DNA from 4 places in the Bariatricus sp. SGI.161 genome. Region 1 is predicted to be linked to each of the others. Evidence: predicted binding sites of a transcription regulator. Region 1 holds the regulator's gene; each other region holds the start of a gene.

Region 1 (3,815 bases):
TCGTACTAAGAAGCCTTGCTATCTGAACAGCTCCATGCCCATATCCATCCGTTTTAATAACTGCCAGCATTTTAACACCATCTTGTATATTTGCCTTCATCATCTCAATATTATATTCTATTGCATCAAGATCAATCCTTACACAGACTCTCGTATAATTCTTCACTTTTTACCTCCTCCTGCTCTTTAAATGCATTGGATAGATACTCCGTCAAATTTCTTGCCAAAACACTATAACTTCCTTTATCGATACGGGCATAATCACCTGCTCTTCCATGTAGGTATGCTCCCAAAACAGCGGCTTTCCTACAACTGAGTCCTTGCGCCAAAAGCGCAGCTATTATTCCCGCCAGTACATCTCCAGAACCAGCTTTTGCCATTGCCGAATTACCCGACATATTTACATAGTTTCCTTCAGAAACTGATGCAACAATAGTTCTGGCATCTTTCAGTACACAAGTCCATTGACTTTTTTGAACAAATGAATCCAGTATATCCATCCTATGTTGTTTTAATTCCTCTACACTTATATGTAACAGCCGTGACATCTCTTTCATATGTGGTGTTATCACAAAATCTGTATGATGAATCTTTTGAAGATAAGCGTTATGCTCCGCAATCAGGTTCAAACCATCTGCATCAATCAGACAAGGTACTTTCACATGCTCAAGAGTTGCCTTCAATATTCTCCTGGAACGCTCACTGATTCCAATTCCAGATCCAATACAAACTGCATCTGCCCATGTTAAAAGATTTAACAACTCAGTCTTATCAAAAATGTCATAAGTTGTAATAATTGCTTCCGGAAGGAGCTGCTGTAAAATAATCCTATTTTCTTCCGGTGTATAGATCTGTACCAGTCCTGCTCCAGACATATATGCCGCTTTTGCATTCAGATAAGCCGCTCCAGACATACCTTTACTTCCTGCAATTACAAGTAACTTCCCATATGTCCCTTTATTCGAATTTTCTTTTCTGGCTGGCAGAAATTTACAATATTCCTTCTTCTCATAAGTATATGCCGTTTTTTCGGTAGCAATTATTTTTTCCGTATGGATTCCGATATCAGCTACAATCACTTTACCAGAATATTCCTTTCCGGGATAGATTGCAAGTCCCAGCTTTTCTATTTGAAAAGTCACCGTAATATCTGCACGGAAAGCAATTCCAAGGACACTTCCATGATTCGCAGATATTCCAGATGGCATATCTACAGCAAATTTTACAGCCTTTGCTTCATTCATCTTCTGAATAATCTGAAAATATTTTCCTATAATCTCACGGCTAAGTCCAACACCGAACATCGCATCTATTATGATACTATATTCATCTTCTTTGTACTCTTTGAATATCTCAACACCTGTTTCCCTTAATTTACTCATCTGCTGTTTTGTTTCATCCGTACGATGAGATTCATTTCCTACAAAACAAACTGTCACAGGATATCCTTTTTCCTTTAAAAGTCTCGCTATCGCAAATCCATCACCACCATTATTCCCTGAACCACATACGATACACGCTTTGGACAGATCAAGCTTTTCCGCCTCCATAGTCTCTACACATCTCTTTGCAGCACGCTCCATTAACTCCATAGACGGAATTCCCAGTTCCTGTATTGTATATTGATCCGCCTTTTTCATTTGATTTCCATTAAGCAGATATCGCATAATCTCACCTTCCAAGTTCATTTTATAATATAAAAGGACGTGTAAAAACCAGCCCGTCTGCGCATGCCAGTCATTACACGTCTTTGCTTTTATTTCTTATGTTCTTCGTTATATCGGCTAATATTGTATGATAACTGCATTAAGCTTTCAGACAAGTGTACATTCTCAACAATAATATGATCCGGCAGATTCAAATCTGTATGGGCAAAATTCCAAATTGCACGAACACCATTGTCTACCAGCATATTAGCCACTTCAATTGCCTTATCCTTTGGAATAGTCAAAACTGCAATCTCAACATCATTTTGTTGGACAAATGTCTTTAACTCATCCATCATACGAATCGGCACGCCCCTGATTGAAACACCCACCAATCTTGGGTTGACATCAAAAATTCCTTTTAATACAAATCCTCTCTTCTCAAAAGCTGCATAATTAGCAAGAGCCTGCCCCAAATTACCAGCTCCTATAATAATCATATTATGCGCCTCTTCCAAGCCAAGAATCTTACCAATCTCTGTATACAAATATTTAACGTTATAACCATAGCCCTGCTGACCGAACCCACCAAAATTGTTAAGATCCTGACGAATCTGAGATGCAGTCACTTTCATACGCTTACTCAAATCGTTAGACGAGATACGCTCCACTCCATTTTCAAGTAGCTCTCCTAAGTATCGATAGTATCGTGGCAATCTACGGATGACCGCCTGGGAAATCTCTCTCTCTTCCAATAGTCTCACCTTCCATTTCATTCTAAGAAATATTATATAGAATTGTGTGAACAAAGTCAAACTTTTAGTTGTATTTTGTCCTATTTTCGCTATAATGAAAACGAGTGAATAAGGAGGATATGAAAATAATATGATATTAGCATGTCACGGAATCAGTAAATCTTTCGGCGAAAAAGTGATTATCGCTGACGGTTCTTTTCATATAGAAGATCACGAAAAAGCAGCTCTTGTTGGTCCCAATGGAGCGGGAAAATCAACGCTTTTTAAAATGATTGTAGGCGAGCTTCCTTCTGACCGCGGAGAAGTAATTTTAACCAAAGGCAAAACCTTGGGATATCTTGCACAGCATCAGGCCATGCAAAGTGGAAGCACTATCTATGAAGAAGTGAAACTTGCCAAATCTGATATCATCGAAATGGAAACACAGATCCGTTCCATCGAATTAGAATTAAAACATTTAGAAGGTGATGCATTGACATCACGCCTTGAAACATATAATCGTCTGACAGCTTCTTTTGAACGCCAGAATGGTTATGCATATGAAAGTGAGATTAACGGGGTATTAAAAGGTCTTGGTTTTACAGAAAATGATTTTTCTAAACCCGTAGATACCCTTTCTGGGGGTCAGAAAACCCGCGTCTCTCTTGGTAAATTATTGCTCACCAAGCCAGATATCTTGCTTTTGGACGAGCCTACTAACCACTTGGATCTAAACTCCATAGCTTGGTTAGAAACTTATCTTCTGAATTATCCAGGAGCCGTTCTGATCGTATCTCATGACCGTTACTTTTTGAACAAAGTAGTGACTAAGGTTTTAGAAATCGAATCTGGAAAATTGATGACTTATAATGGAAATTACAGTGATTATGCTGCCAAAAAGCAGCAGCTTCGTGATGCTCAGATAAAAGAATATTTAAATCAGCAGCAAGAAATAAAGCATCAGGAAGCCGTAATTGAAAAGCTTCGTTCTTTTAATCGTGAGAAATCTATCAAACGTGCAGAAAGCCGTGAAAAGATGTTGGAAAAGATCCGTCCTGTAGAGAAACCCTTGGAAGCAAATAATGAGATTCACTTAACATTAGAGCCTTCTTGTGTCAGCGGTAACGATGTTCTGTCTGTTGAACATCTAAGTAAATCATTTCCAAATCAAGTTCTGTTTCAAGCTATAAGTTTTGACATTAAACGCGGGGAACATGTTGCAATCATCGGTGACAATGGAACGGGGAAAACAACACTTTTAAAAATCTTAAATCAGGTAATATCAGCAGATTCCGGTACATTTACATTGGGAACTAATGTAGCGATCGGATACTATGATCAGGAACACCATGTACTACATATGGACAAAACCATTTTTGACGAAATTTCAGATGATTATCCGGATTTGACTAACACGAAGATCAGAAATATGCTG
Region 2 (3,815 bases), on a different contig from region 1:
TTGTTCCAGATCTCCCATGCTTCATCATCCTCCAAATAAACAGAAGGATACAGTCTGTCAGGATCAAGCCCCACAACCTCTGTCAGGAATTCCCATGTCCAGTGAATGGATTCTGTTTTAAAATAATCTCCGAACGAAAAATTACCAAGCATTTCAAAAAAGGTACCGTGACGTGCTGTTTTACCTACATTTTCAATATCTCCGGTACGAATACATTTCTGGCAAGTTGTCACTCTTCTTCTTGGTGGAATCTCCTGTCCGGTAAAATATGGCTTTAATGGTGCCATTCCTGAATTGATCAACAATAAGCTCTTATCATTATGTGGCACCAATGAAAAACTTTTCATAGCGAGATGTTCTTTACTCTCAAAAAATTCAAGGAACATCCTTCTTAATTCATTTACTCCGTATTTCTGCATAATATCCTCCTGTTCCCTATTCATATGCATTCATGACCCATTCCTATATATGACCCATACGTATACATGAAATATTTTAGATTCTGTAAAATATTTAAATAACTAAGTTTTAATTATAAAGAGAAGCAAGCGGTTTGTCAACGCTCCGCTTGCCCCTTTGTAGTTACTTTAATTCAATTTCTTCTAATTCTTTTGGAGGTAATTTCTTTGTAGAACCATCTACGAACTCTTTTACCTTCTTCTGTGCTTTTGCAACCTGAAGATTGGTACCTGCACCTGCTACACATCCGCCAGGACATCCCATGCCTTCGATCAGACATCCATTCATTCTGCCAACCTTGGCCATAGATAATATCTTCTTACATTCTGCCAGACCTTCTGCATGTTCAATCTTAACTTCCACATCTGGATAATATTCTTTGACACACTGTTCAATTGCATCAGCAACACCACCTGCAACCGCATATCCACGTCCTGCACCCGTTGCATTATGGAAGGAAGATTCTGCTTCATACTCCAGAAGATCAATATCTTTTGCATCAAACATTGCCTGCAATTCTTCAAAAGTAATAACAAAATCTACATCACTTCTTACCGTTCTTCTCATGGCTTCCAGCTTCTTCGCAGCACATGGCCCGATAAATACCACTCTTGCATTCGGATGTTCTTTCTTAATTGTACGGGCAGTTGCCACCATCGGTGTCAGTTCCTGAGAAACCTGGTCAATCATATCTGGGAAATACTTTTTCGCAAGCATCGCCCAGGAAGGACAACAAGAAGTTAATAAGAATGGCAATTCTCCGGTAGCTACTTTATGTACATAATGACGTGCCTCAGCGATTGCTCCGATATCAGCACCCAGTGCAACTTCATATACTTCAGAAAATCCAAGTTCCTGAAGAGCTGCTTTTAAGTTTCTCGGCGTAATATTATCTCCAAACTGTCCTGCAAATGCCGGTGCGATCTCCGCAACGATCTCATCGCCCTCTGTCAGAGCTCTTGCAAGTTGGAAAATCTGAGACTTATCAGAAATAGCTCCAAACGGACAGCTTACCATGCACATTCCACAGGAAACACATTTATCTACGTTGATTTTTGCACGTCCCTGTTCATCTGTTTCAATTGCAGAGACACCACACGCCTTTGCACATGGACGTTCCTTTTTTGAGATTGCATCATATGGACAGACTGTTTTACATTTTCCACAGCTAATACACTTCTCCTGATCGATAAAAGAACGACCATTGACCATAGAGATCGCGCCTCTTGGACAGACTTCCATACATGGATGCGCCAGACAGCCTTTACACATATTGCTGACTTCATATCCTTTCTCCTGACATCCTTCACAGGCTGATGGAATCACCTGCATAAGCGGCGGTTCATAATATTTATCTGAGATGTTGCTGGCTTCCACACCTGCAGTCAGATGAACCGGTTTGTTTTCTGGACGCAGAGATAAGCCCATTGCAAGACGAAGACGCTCTCTTACTACAGCACGTGCACGATAAACACTCTCTCTGTATTTAATCGTATCATCATTCACGATTTTATATGGAATTGCTTCCATATCATCATTCAGAGTATCTGCATTCGCCTTAAATCCCAGTCTGGCAACTTCCTCAAATACTGTTCGTCTGAGTTTTCTAACTGTCGTGTCCAATCCTCTCATCATAGTTCTCATATCCTCCTGGTATAACGTATCATTTTTTACAGATTCAACTATAATTATTTGTTAATGAATTGTCAACCATTTCTCTTGTTCCTATTTTAAAACATTTTCTTAATTAGAGAAGGAAGATATTATGTTGTCTGCAAGTCTCCCGCATCTCTTTTGGCCAGATGCTTGCCTGTACTTCTCCTACATGTGCACGATCCAAAAGGAGCATACATAATCTGGATTGTCCAATACCGCCGCCGATTGTATAAGGCAATTCTCCATTCAACAGCATCTGATGATATGGAAGATCTTTTCTCTCCTCGCATCCTGCCTTTTTCAGCTGCTCTTCCAGTGATTTTTCATCAACACGAATCCCCATACTGGAAATCTCCAAAGCACTGTTCAGATTCTCAAACCAGAACAGAATATCTCCGTTTAACTGCCAGTCATCATAATCAGGTGCACGTCCATCATGAGGTTTTCCACTTGCCAGTTTATCTCCGATCTGCATTAAGAATACGCAGCCATATTCTTTGGTAATCAGATTTTCTCTTTCTTTTGGCGTTTTATCCGGATAACGATCCTCTAATTCCTGAGAGGTGATAAAGAACACATCATTCGGAAGTTTCTTTACGGCATTGGGATACTTATACCAAACCTCATGCTGCATATGCTTGATGATTTTAAAAATAGTTCTCACAGTTTCTTTTAGAGTATCAATATTTCGTTCTTCCTTCGTAATAACCTTCTCCCAATCCCACTGGTCCACGTAACAGGAATGGAGGTTATCCAGTTCTTCGTCCCGGCGAATGGCATTCATATTGGTATATAACCCTTCTCCTGGCTGAAAGCCATACTCATGCAAGGCCATACGTTTCCATTTTGCAAGGGAATGTACCACCTCTACAGTCTCTCCGGGAATTCCAGCAATATCAAACTGTACAGGACGTTCCACACCATTCAGGTTATCATTCAGTCCACTACTCTTTTCTACGAACAACGGTGCTGAGATTCTCTCGAGATTCATTTCCTTCCCTAATTCTTTCTGAAATGTATCACGAATGTACTTGATTGCCTCCTGCGTTTCTCGCACACCCAGACGGGGATCATATTTTTCTGGTAATATTAATGACATATTCTTCTTCCTCTTTTCCTTCTTTTATTCTTCTGAAAACACTCTCTGTGCATAATACACTGATTGCATTGCATCTTTCCCATAGAAATCGGCACCAATCATATCCGCATAATCTTGATTCAGCACTGCCCCACCAACCATAACTTTACATTCTGGCTTTTTCTGATGCAGAAGCTTAATTGTATCTTCCATGCTGACAACCGTGGTCGTCATCAATGCACTCAAACCAATCAGCTTGACATCTTCCCGGATTGCACAATCTACAATCGTTTCCGGTGGAACATCCTTTCCAAGATCAATCACATCAAAACTGTAGTTTTCCAGCAATACTTTCACAATATTTTTCCCTATATCATGGATATCTCCCTTTACCGTTGCCAGAATCACTTTATCTTTTTTCTGAACATCTCCGCCGTTCTGGGCAAGGACATCTTTCAGCACCGCAAACGCAATCTTTGCTGCATCAGCACTCATCAACAATTGCGGTAAAAAAATGGTTCCTTTTTCAAACCCCTTTCCTACAACGTCCAAAGCTGGAATTAAATGTTGATTGATAATCTCCAATGGTTCTTGGGACTTTAACAATTCTCTGGTTGCATGA
Region 3 (3,815 bases), on a different contig from region 1:
CAAATTTCCATTTCAATCCAGTCGGGAATCCTGCTCCGCCACGTCCGCGAAGTCCGCTGTCCAGAATGATCTGGATAACCTCTTCCGGTTTCATCGTTGTAAGGACTGTACCAAGAGCTTCATATCCACGGGTTCCAATATATTCTTCAATATTTTCCGGATTAATAACACCACAGTTACGAAGTGCAACTCTGTGTTGCTTCTTATAGAACTGTGTTTCCTGCAGTGGAAGAATCTCTTCACTGCTCTTTACTGTCTCATCATAAAGAAGACGTTTTACAACTCTTCCTTTTAAGAGGTGCTCGGATACAATTTCCGGAATATCTTCTTCCTTTACCATTGCATAAAAAGAGCCTTCCGGATATACAATCATAATTGGACCTAATGCACACAAACCGAAACAACCTGTCTTAACAACACCAACTTCATTCTCTAATCCGTTTTTCTTAATCTCTTCTACAAGTCTTTCTCTGATCTTCTGGCTGCCTGAGGAAGTACATCCTGTTCCACCACATACCAAAACGTGCGAACGATACATAGACCTATACCTCCTTTACTTATAATTGCTGCGCCCCTAATGTGTATTTTGTAACGACCTGTCCCTTCTTCAGATGAAGTTCAAATACCTCCATCGCTTTCTCAGGATTCATCTTCACATAAGTTACTTTTTCTTTTCCTGGTTCCAATACTTCAACAATTGGCTCATACTGGCATAATCCAATACATCCTGTTGGAGTCACACTAATCTTATCCGTCAAATATTCCTTCTGCACTGCATCTGATAGAGCCGTAAGCACCGGTCTTGCACCACTTGCAATTCCACAAGTCGCCATACCAACAACGACTCTGGTCTGTGTCTCACTTTCAGAGCGGACACCGACTTTTCCTTGATTTTTTTCTCTTATTGCTTTTAATTCTTCCAGAGATTTCATACCTTTCCTCCCTTTACGTCATAATGTTTTCCCGTCATCCACTTCTGCCTTATTCGTATCCAGATATTCCCGAATAAACTGAGACACTTCAGCATCTTTGAACGACAAGCCGCCTAATATATTCTTCATTTCCTTTGTATCAAGCACAAATCCTTTACCGTCATATTCATATTTATAATGAAAATCAATTGATTCATTGAATACTACCAGTGTATAAATAGTCGAATTAATGTCACCCAACGGCATCCTGTCAATATGAGACAATCCAAATACTGCCTTTACACAGGTGCCTTCCTGTTCCTTCGAGCAAATCGAAAAGCTTCCCCCGGTACTCTCAGCTGCCTGTTTAAAAAAAGGAATACCAAGGCCAACTCTACGGGTCGTTCTTGTCGTGTAGAAAGGGTCCGTCACCTTTTTCACTTGCTCCTCACTCATTCCACATCCATTATCAATTACCGATACTTCAAGAATGTCCTTTTCTGTATTTGCTATGACACTAATCTCTATGTAGCTGGCTCCAGCACGCACAGAGTTTTCTGTAACATCCAGAATATTCAATGCAATTTCTGTCATCATATCTATTCATATTTGGCCAGAATATCATCAATATCATCTACTGTAAGCCGGCCGTATACTTCATCATTAACCATCATGACTGGTGCCAGTCCGCAGGCTCCTACACAACGACAGGCATCCAGGGAAAATTTACCATCTGGAGTACATTCTCCTCCTACGATTCCCAGTTTTTCCATCAGCTTATTGTAAATATCACCAGAACCTTTTACATAGCAAGCTGTACCAAGACAGACAGATATACGATAACGTCCTTTTGGGTTCAAGTTAAACTGAGAATAGAATGTGGCAACTCCATAGATCTTCTCTAATGGAATACCCGTTTCATCAGAAATGATTGTCTGAACCTCAATAGGCAGATATCCATAAATATCCTGAGCCCTTTGCATAATCGGCATCAAGGAACCTTTTTCGTCTTTCAGTTCATGAATCATCTCTAACAGTTCTTTTTTTTGTTCTTCCGTTCCATTGAACTGAACTGTAGATTTTTTAGAAAGCATTCTCTTTTACCTCCCTTAGTTATTGTCAAATTTTGTCGTTTTCACCAGAAAACTCATTTCATTTTTTCATTCTAGCATACAAATTTCCAAAAATCTATAGCTTTTTCTCATGTAATTTAGTTAATTTTCCGACAGCTTCGTTTGTTATTTCACTATCATATTGTTAAAATATTTTCAATTTTAGAAACCATTTTTTGTGTATTTTGTACAATTTCATGGTTGAATTCATCTTTTTGCAATGCTATACTAAAATAAATCTATCCATTCGGGAGGTATTTATGACAATCGAAAGAATAAAAACTTTGTTAGATGCGGATGTTCTTTATGGCAATAATTGTCTGGACAGTGAAGTACATTATGCTTTCTCATCCGATATGATGAGTGATGTCCTTGCCTACGCCGATGAACACTCCGCCTTAATTACTGGTCTGTGTAATCCACAGGTCGTACGGACCGCCGAGATGCTTGACATTGTCTGTATTATATTTGTAAGAAATAAAATCCCAGACTCCAACATTCTGACTCTGGCAGAAGAAAAAGGGATTGTCATACTCTGTACACGCCACGACATGTTCACATCATGTGGCATACTATACAGCAATGGATTACTTGGAGGTGTATAACTTCATGTGTGAAAAACTTGTATTTAATTACGTTATCTCTGGAGATGACTTCACACGCGCCGGGGAAGCCAGCAGTGATGTAAAAAACAAACTAAAAGTGATGGGAATCGACAATAATGTGATACGCAAGGTCGCAATTGCTATGTATGAAGGTGAGATCAACATGGTCATTCATGCCAATGGCGGCACGATCAAGGTCGAGATCGCACCAGATAATATTCGCATGATCCTTGCAGATGTTGGCCCAGGGATTGCGGATATTGATAAAGCAATGGAACAGGGATATTCCACTGCACCGGAAGAGGTTCGCGCTCTTGGCTTCGGTGCTGGAATGGGACTCCCCAACATGAAGAAATACTCAGATTACATGAACATTGACTCAACGATAGGAGTAGGCACTACAGTCACCATGGATGTGCATTTTTAAACTGTAGGGAGGGAAACTTTTGAACAAATTCATTAATTCTGTACAACTGGATAAAAAAGCCTGCACAGGGTGTATCAACTGCATTAAATACTGTCCTACCCAAGCCATACGCGTACAGAATGGGAAGGCAAAGATCAACCCGAAATTTTGCGTAGATTGCGGCCGTTGCCTCAGGTATTGTCCACATCACGCAAAAGTGGCAATCTATGATTCCGTTGACGAAATCAAAAAATACAAATATACGGTTGCTCTACCAGCACCTTCACTCTACTCACAATTTAATAATCTTAAGAACATTGATATTGTACTGAATGCCCTGCTTTCCATGGGCTTTGATGATGTTTTTGAGGTCAGCGCTGCCGCCGAACTTGTCTCTGAAGCTTCTCACGCATATATTCAGGAACATATTGATGAAGCACCTTTCATCAGCACCGCATGCCCTACCATTGTAAGAATCATTCGTGTGAAATTCCCAACGCTGATTCCAAGGCTTCTCCCATTAAAGCCACCCGTAGAAGTCGCTGCAGAAATTGCACGAAAAAGAGCTATAGGAAAAACAGGTCTGAACTCGGAAGATATTGGCATTTTCTTTATCTCTCCATGCCCATCAAAAGTAACTTATGTAAAATCGCCTTTGGGTATTGAGAAAAGCGAAATTGATAAAGTCCTTGCAATAAAAGAAGTATATCCTATTTTACTGGAGCACATGACACACGATGAATCTACGTTAAAGCCCCTGTCTGAGTCTGGGCGGATCGGA
Region 4 (3,815 bases), on a different contig from region 1:
GATTCACGAGCAATATCCAGACTCTCAGATTCTATATCTTGCATATTCTGCAGTGACCACTTGTTCCTATCAAAGTGCACTCATTGCTGCGCAAGACCGTGATTACGTCACTGCAATCGATACCAAGCAAGTATCCATCGGACAAGCTGCTGTCGTGACTGCTGTCGCTGAGCTTCTCAAGAATCATCCCGAGATGACTATTGAAGAGGCTGCAGATGCTGCCAGAGAACTTCTTTCACGGGCAAAGATGTGTTTTCTTCCAGACAATCTGGAATTCCTGCGTGCCGGCGGCCGTGTCAGTAACGCTGTCTGTCTTGGAAGCCGCATCTTACACATTCATCCATGTATTGAAATCCTGGATGGTAAACTTGTAGCTACGAAAAATACCGGGGAAAGATGAAAAAAGTAGTCCGACAACTTATTGAAGACTATTCCGACAGCTACCGTCTGGAGCGCGACGTTCTGTGGATGGTATATACGATTGGACTGCAGGATGAGATACGTACTGCTGCCGAAGAAACAGCCAAATCTTGTGGATTCAAAGAAATACAATGGATTCAGGCACAGGGCGTCATTACAACTCATGGAGGTCCTGCAGCTTTTGGAATTGCCGGATTTTCAAGCATTTCCTGATAACCAAAAAGGAAGTGTAAATCATCATGATATCTACATAAAAAAAAGCCATTGCACTATGGATGAATATCATCTATGTGCAACGACCCTTTATTTCATTCTGTATTTACTTTGTCTTTACATACTCATTGATTGGTCTCAGCATATATTCGTTATATGGGAACTGATCTGTTGTAACATAACCTGCCGGTGCATCGATCAGCTGTGCAATACGGTTGACCAGTGTTGCACAGGTAAGTTCAACGGTCGCCGGACGATTGACGATACTTGTTGTATCCGGTTCTCCATACAACGTCCATTCATTCTTATCATATTCTTCCGGTGCATATACCTTGCCGACACATTCCGTCTCCAGAGTAATTCCCTCTGCTGTCTCTGTCGTTACAATCGCACGCATTCCTGTCGCATCACCGGCTTTGATCGTTGTACCCAGTGTCTTGGATTCCAGGTCTGTCGGCCATGTGCATGGAACACATTTCTGCGTCTGAGAAGTAATGGTAAGTCCAAGCTTGCTTGCAAGCCATCCATTCTGGTTCCACATATAAGACGGAACGTATTCTCCACTTTCAACCTTTTCCTTAATCTCCTCAGATGACCACTTATTACAGGTTGCAATCTTCTCTTCAAACTCATCCAGAGAAAGTCCTGCTCCATGGCCCTCTGCCAGTGCTATTCCATAATCTTCTACATCATACCAGCTGCTGCCTACGATCTTCTTTACCTGGAAGGAAGAACCCATCAGATTCGTGACCATGGTGCCCCAGAAGAGGTCACAGTAGCCAACACCTGTAAGTGTACATCCACCTTCTTTTGCAAGTGCATCCAGCTTCTTCGTCAATGCAGGTGAAGAATTCCACGGATATAATGCTTCTTCACAGGTTGTAATTGCATTTACCCCGTGTTTCGCACAGATGGTAAAGATATCTTCCAGCTCTGCCACCGTGCTGCGGGTGGCAATGATACATACATCCGGCTTTAACTCTCCAATGATCCGATCAGCATCTGCTGCCGGAGAGACGCTTACTCCAACAGATGGATATCCATTTCCAATGATCTCACTGACATCCTTGCCAAACACTGCCGGATTCATATCGAATGCTGCCAGCAGTTCACATCCCTTTTCCATCGCATAGCGCATAAGCCAGCGGCTCATTCTTCCACATCCATACTGTACATACTTAACTTTACGATCCATACTGATACCTCCTATGATAATCTCATTTTTCGTTCCTTTGTTATATTATTATCATAGTGGTTATTGTTGGTATAAAGTCAATACTTTTTCATTAAAAATTCAGCTATAAAATAACCGGAATCTGAATCTTACTGAATATGTGTCGCTTTTTTTCTTCCAGAACCGGGAAATCTATGATCGCCTCGCAAAGATAATCTCCGACGATCTGATATCCCATATCTTCTATATATGCGAGCAATGTCCTTGCGTTTTCCGCTTCCTGGGAAAAATCACCGGAACACATACATACATAAGTCGCAGCCGGAACCCTTTCGCAATCTTTTATATCTATACGTTCATCCACAAACAGAAACACTTCCTTAGAGGTAAGCTTCCCAAACTTCAGATCCTCTTTACGGATAATCGTTCCGATATTGCAGAATAATGACAGCGGAATATCGTGGCTTACAAGATGCTGTTTTAACTGGCGCAGCATATACTCATATCCTGCCTCATCCTGCTCAAAAAAATCCTGTTCACATTCACACCTGTAGATCTGCCTTTCTGACTGATACTCCAGGAATATCTGTCCGTTCTTCGGCAGCGCTTCGTATCGCTTATAGTTATCCAGTACCCGATTCAGGGAGCACTTTACCCTAGTCAACTGCTGAAGACGCTCTTCAATGTCCTTCGACTGCATCTCCAGTTTCTGCCGGATCACATCCGCATCATCATTTTCCAGCATATCCTTGATCTGCTTTAATGTCAGTCCGTACCGTTTCATATTCTGGATCAGGTCGATTCTTGCCGACTGCAGGATGTGATAATAACGATATCCGCTTTCCGGATCCACCTCCTGTGCTTTGAGCAGCCCCTCCCTGTCATACAAGCGCAGGGTCTGCTCAGATATATGATTCAATTGTGCCATCTGTCCGATTGTTAATCTCTGTAAATCCATTGTAAAACCTTATCCTTACTATAATGTTTTATATACCTTTAATCTACATAACAGAGGCATCATCGTCTCACTAAGCGCACAGATCTTATCAGCGACACACACGATCCAAGCTTCTTGAGTACTAGGTGGTATTGGAGTCAGAGGAAACATATGACAGTAGATCATATTTCTTTCTGTTTCCGTAAGCTGAAATTCCTTGTCTGCATTTTCCAGGGCTCTCCTGGGATGTGTAAATCCATGAAACCGATGACTTCTGTCCTTTACATGCCAGTCATATAAAAAATAATCATGCAGCAATGCACCTCTGATCAGGGCATAGTAATCTACATCGAGATGATATTTTTCTGCAATCTTACAGCTTACACAGGCAACATTGATACTATGCTGAAAAATCGTTGTTACTCCATGCTGATAGTATCTTCGTTCCATACCAAGTCGGCTCTCACCCTCCAACTTCTCTGCCAATTGAAGAACCTGCAATTTTCTTCTGTTCACAGACATCCACTCCTTCTGCTAAGATTACGGTTCCGTGTCTTTCAGATTGTCTCCATAGACAACTTCATCATAGCAGAAATCATCGGGAATGAAAAGTCTCTCGCCAGAATCAATTTCCATAATGCAGAATGCCTGTGCTGGAGCGTTCCAGGTTCTCTTTAGCCCGCCGGATATCGTTAAAATACGCAGGAACCGTAATGACTGCCCCTGCAACCTCTTCTCCCAGAATTGCTTCCGCATCTTTTTTCAGCTGCATCAGTACCATCGCACTGATTGTCTGTGGCTTATAGACCGTTCCGTCTATCTTTGTGCACCAGTCGGTTCCCATGTGTCTTTTCACAGAACTGATAGTACGATCCGGATTCGTGTCTGCCTGCCGTCTGGCCGTATCCCCTACAAGACGTTCTCCATTTTTGGCAAATGCGACCACGCTCGGTGTTGTCCGGCTTCCCGAACTGTTCGGAATAATGACGGGCTGTCCGTTCTCAATGACAGCCACACAACTATTGGTAGTTCCCAAGTCGATTCTGATATAAGAATACATTTAATTTCCAA

Evidence for each region. The regulator Rex, encoded in region 1, represses fermentation and respiration genes when NADH is low (regulators of the CRP and FNR family bind a similar motif). The targets are predictions, from matches to a motif close to ATTGTTAANTANTTAACAAT.
Region 2: ACQRBH_RS07250 (4Fe-4S dicluster domain-containing protein) is a predicted target of Rex. The motif match lies at 2,151-2,170, and genes of this name have one in related genera.
Region 3: ACQRBH_RS08545 (DRTGG domain-containing protein) is a predicted target of Rex. The motif match lies at 2,165-2,184, and genes of this name have one in related genera.
Region 4: ACQRBH_RS03225 (dihydrodipicolinate reductase) is a predicted target of Rex. The motif match lies at 1,865-1,884, and genes of this name have one in related genera.

The regions. Positions count from the first base shown of each region.
Region 1 is NZ_JBNPLX010000008.1:36,847-40,661, reverse strand. It holds gene alr (alanine racemase) at 1-166, opposite strand, end outside; gene ACQRBH_RS06470 (NAD(P)H-hydrate dehydratase) at 132-1,667, opposite strand; gene ACQRBH_RS06465 (redox-sensing transcriptional repressor Rex) at 1,757-2,401, opposite strand; gene abc-f (ribosomal protection-like ABC-F family protein) at 2,532-3,815, shown strand, end outside.
Region 2 is NZ_JBNPLX010000009.1:75,080-78,894, reverse strand. It holds gene alaS (alanine--tRNA ligase) at 1-419, opposite strand, end outside; gene ACQRBH_RS07250 (4Fe-4S dicluster domain-containing protein) at 583-2,094, opposite strand; gene asnA (aspartate--ammonia ligase) at 2,207-3,214, opposite strand; gene ACQRBH_RS07240 (homocysteine S-methyltransferase family protein) at 3,239-3,815, opposite strand, start outside.
Region 3 is NZ_JBNPLX010000011.1:87,759-91,573, reverse strand. It holds gene nuoF (NADH-quinone oxidoreductase subunit NuoF) at 1-538, opposite strand, end outside; gene ACQRBH_RS08560 ((2Fe-2S) ferredoxin domain-containing protein) at 558-932, opposite strand; gene ACQRBH_RS08555 (ATP-binding protein) at 951-1,508, opposite strand; gene ACQRBH_RS08550 (complex I 24 kDa subunit family protein) at 1,511-2,005, opposite strand; gene ACQRBH_RS08545 (DRTGG domain-containing protein) at 2,284-2,628, shown strand; gene ACQRBH_RS08540 (ATP-binding protein) at 2,633-3,055, shown strand; gene ACQRBH_RS08535 ([Fe-Fe] hydrogenase large subunit C-terminal domain-containing protein) at 3,075-3,815, shown strand, end outside.
Region 4 is NZ_JBNPLX010000003.1:153,254-157,068, forward strand. It holds gene ACQRBH_RS03215 (DegV family protein) at 1-400, shown strand, start outside; gene ACQRBH_RS03220 (hypothetical protein) at 397-633, shown strand; gene ACQRBH_RS03225 (dihydrodipicolinate reductase) at 740-1,828, opposite strand; gene ACQRBH_RS03230 (MerR family transcriptional regulator) at 1,932-2,765, opposite strand; gene ACQRBH_RS03235 (HD domain-containing protein) at 2,784-3,266, opposite strand; partial or broken gene ACQRBH_RS03240 (Hsp70 family protein) at 3,424-3,804, opposite strand.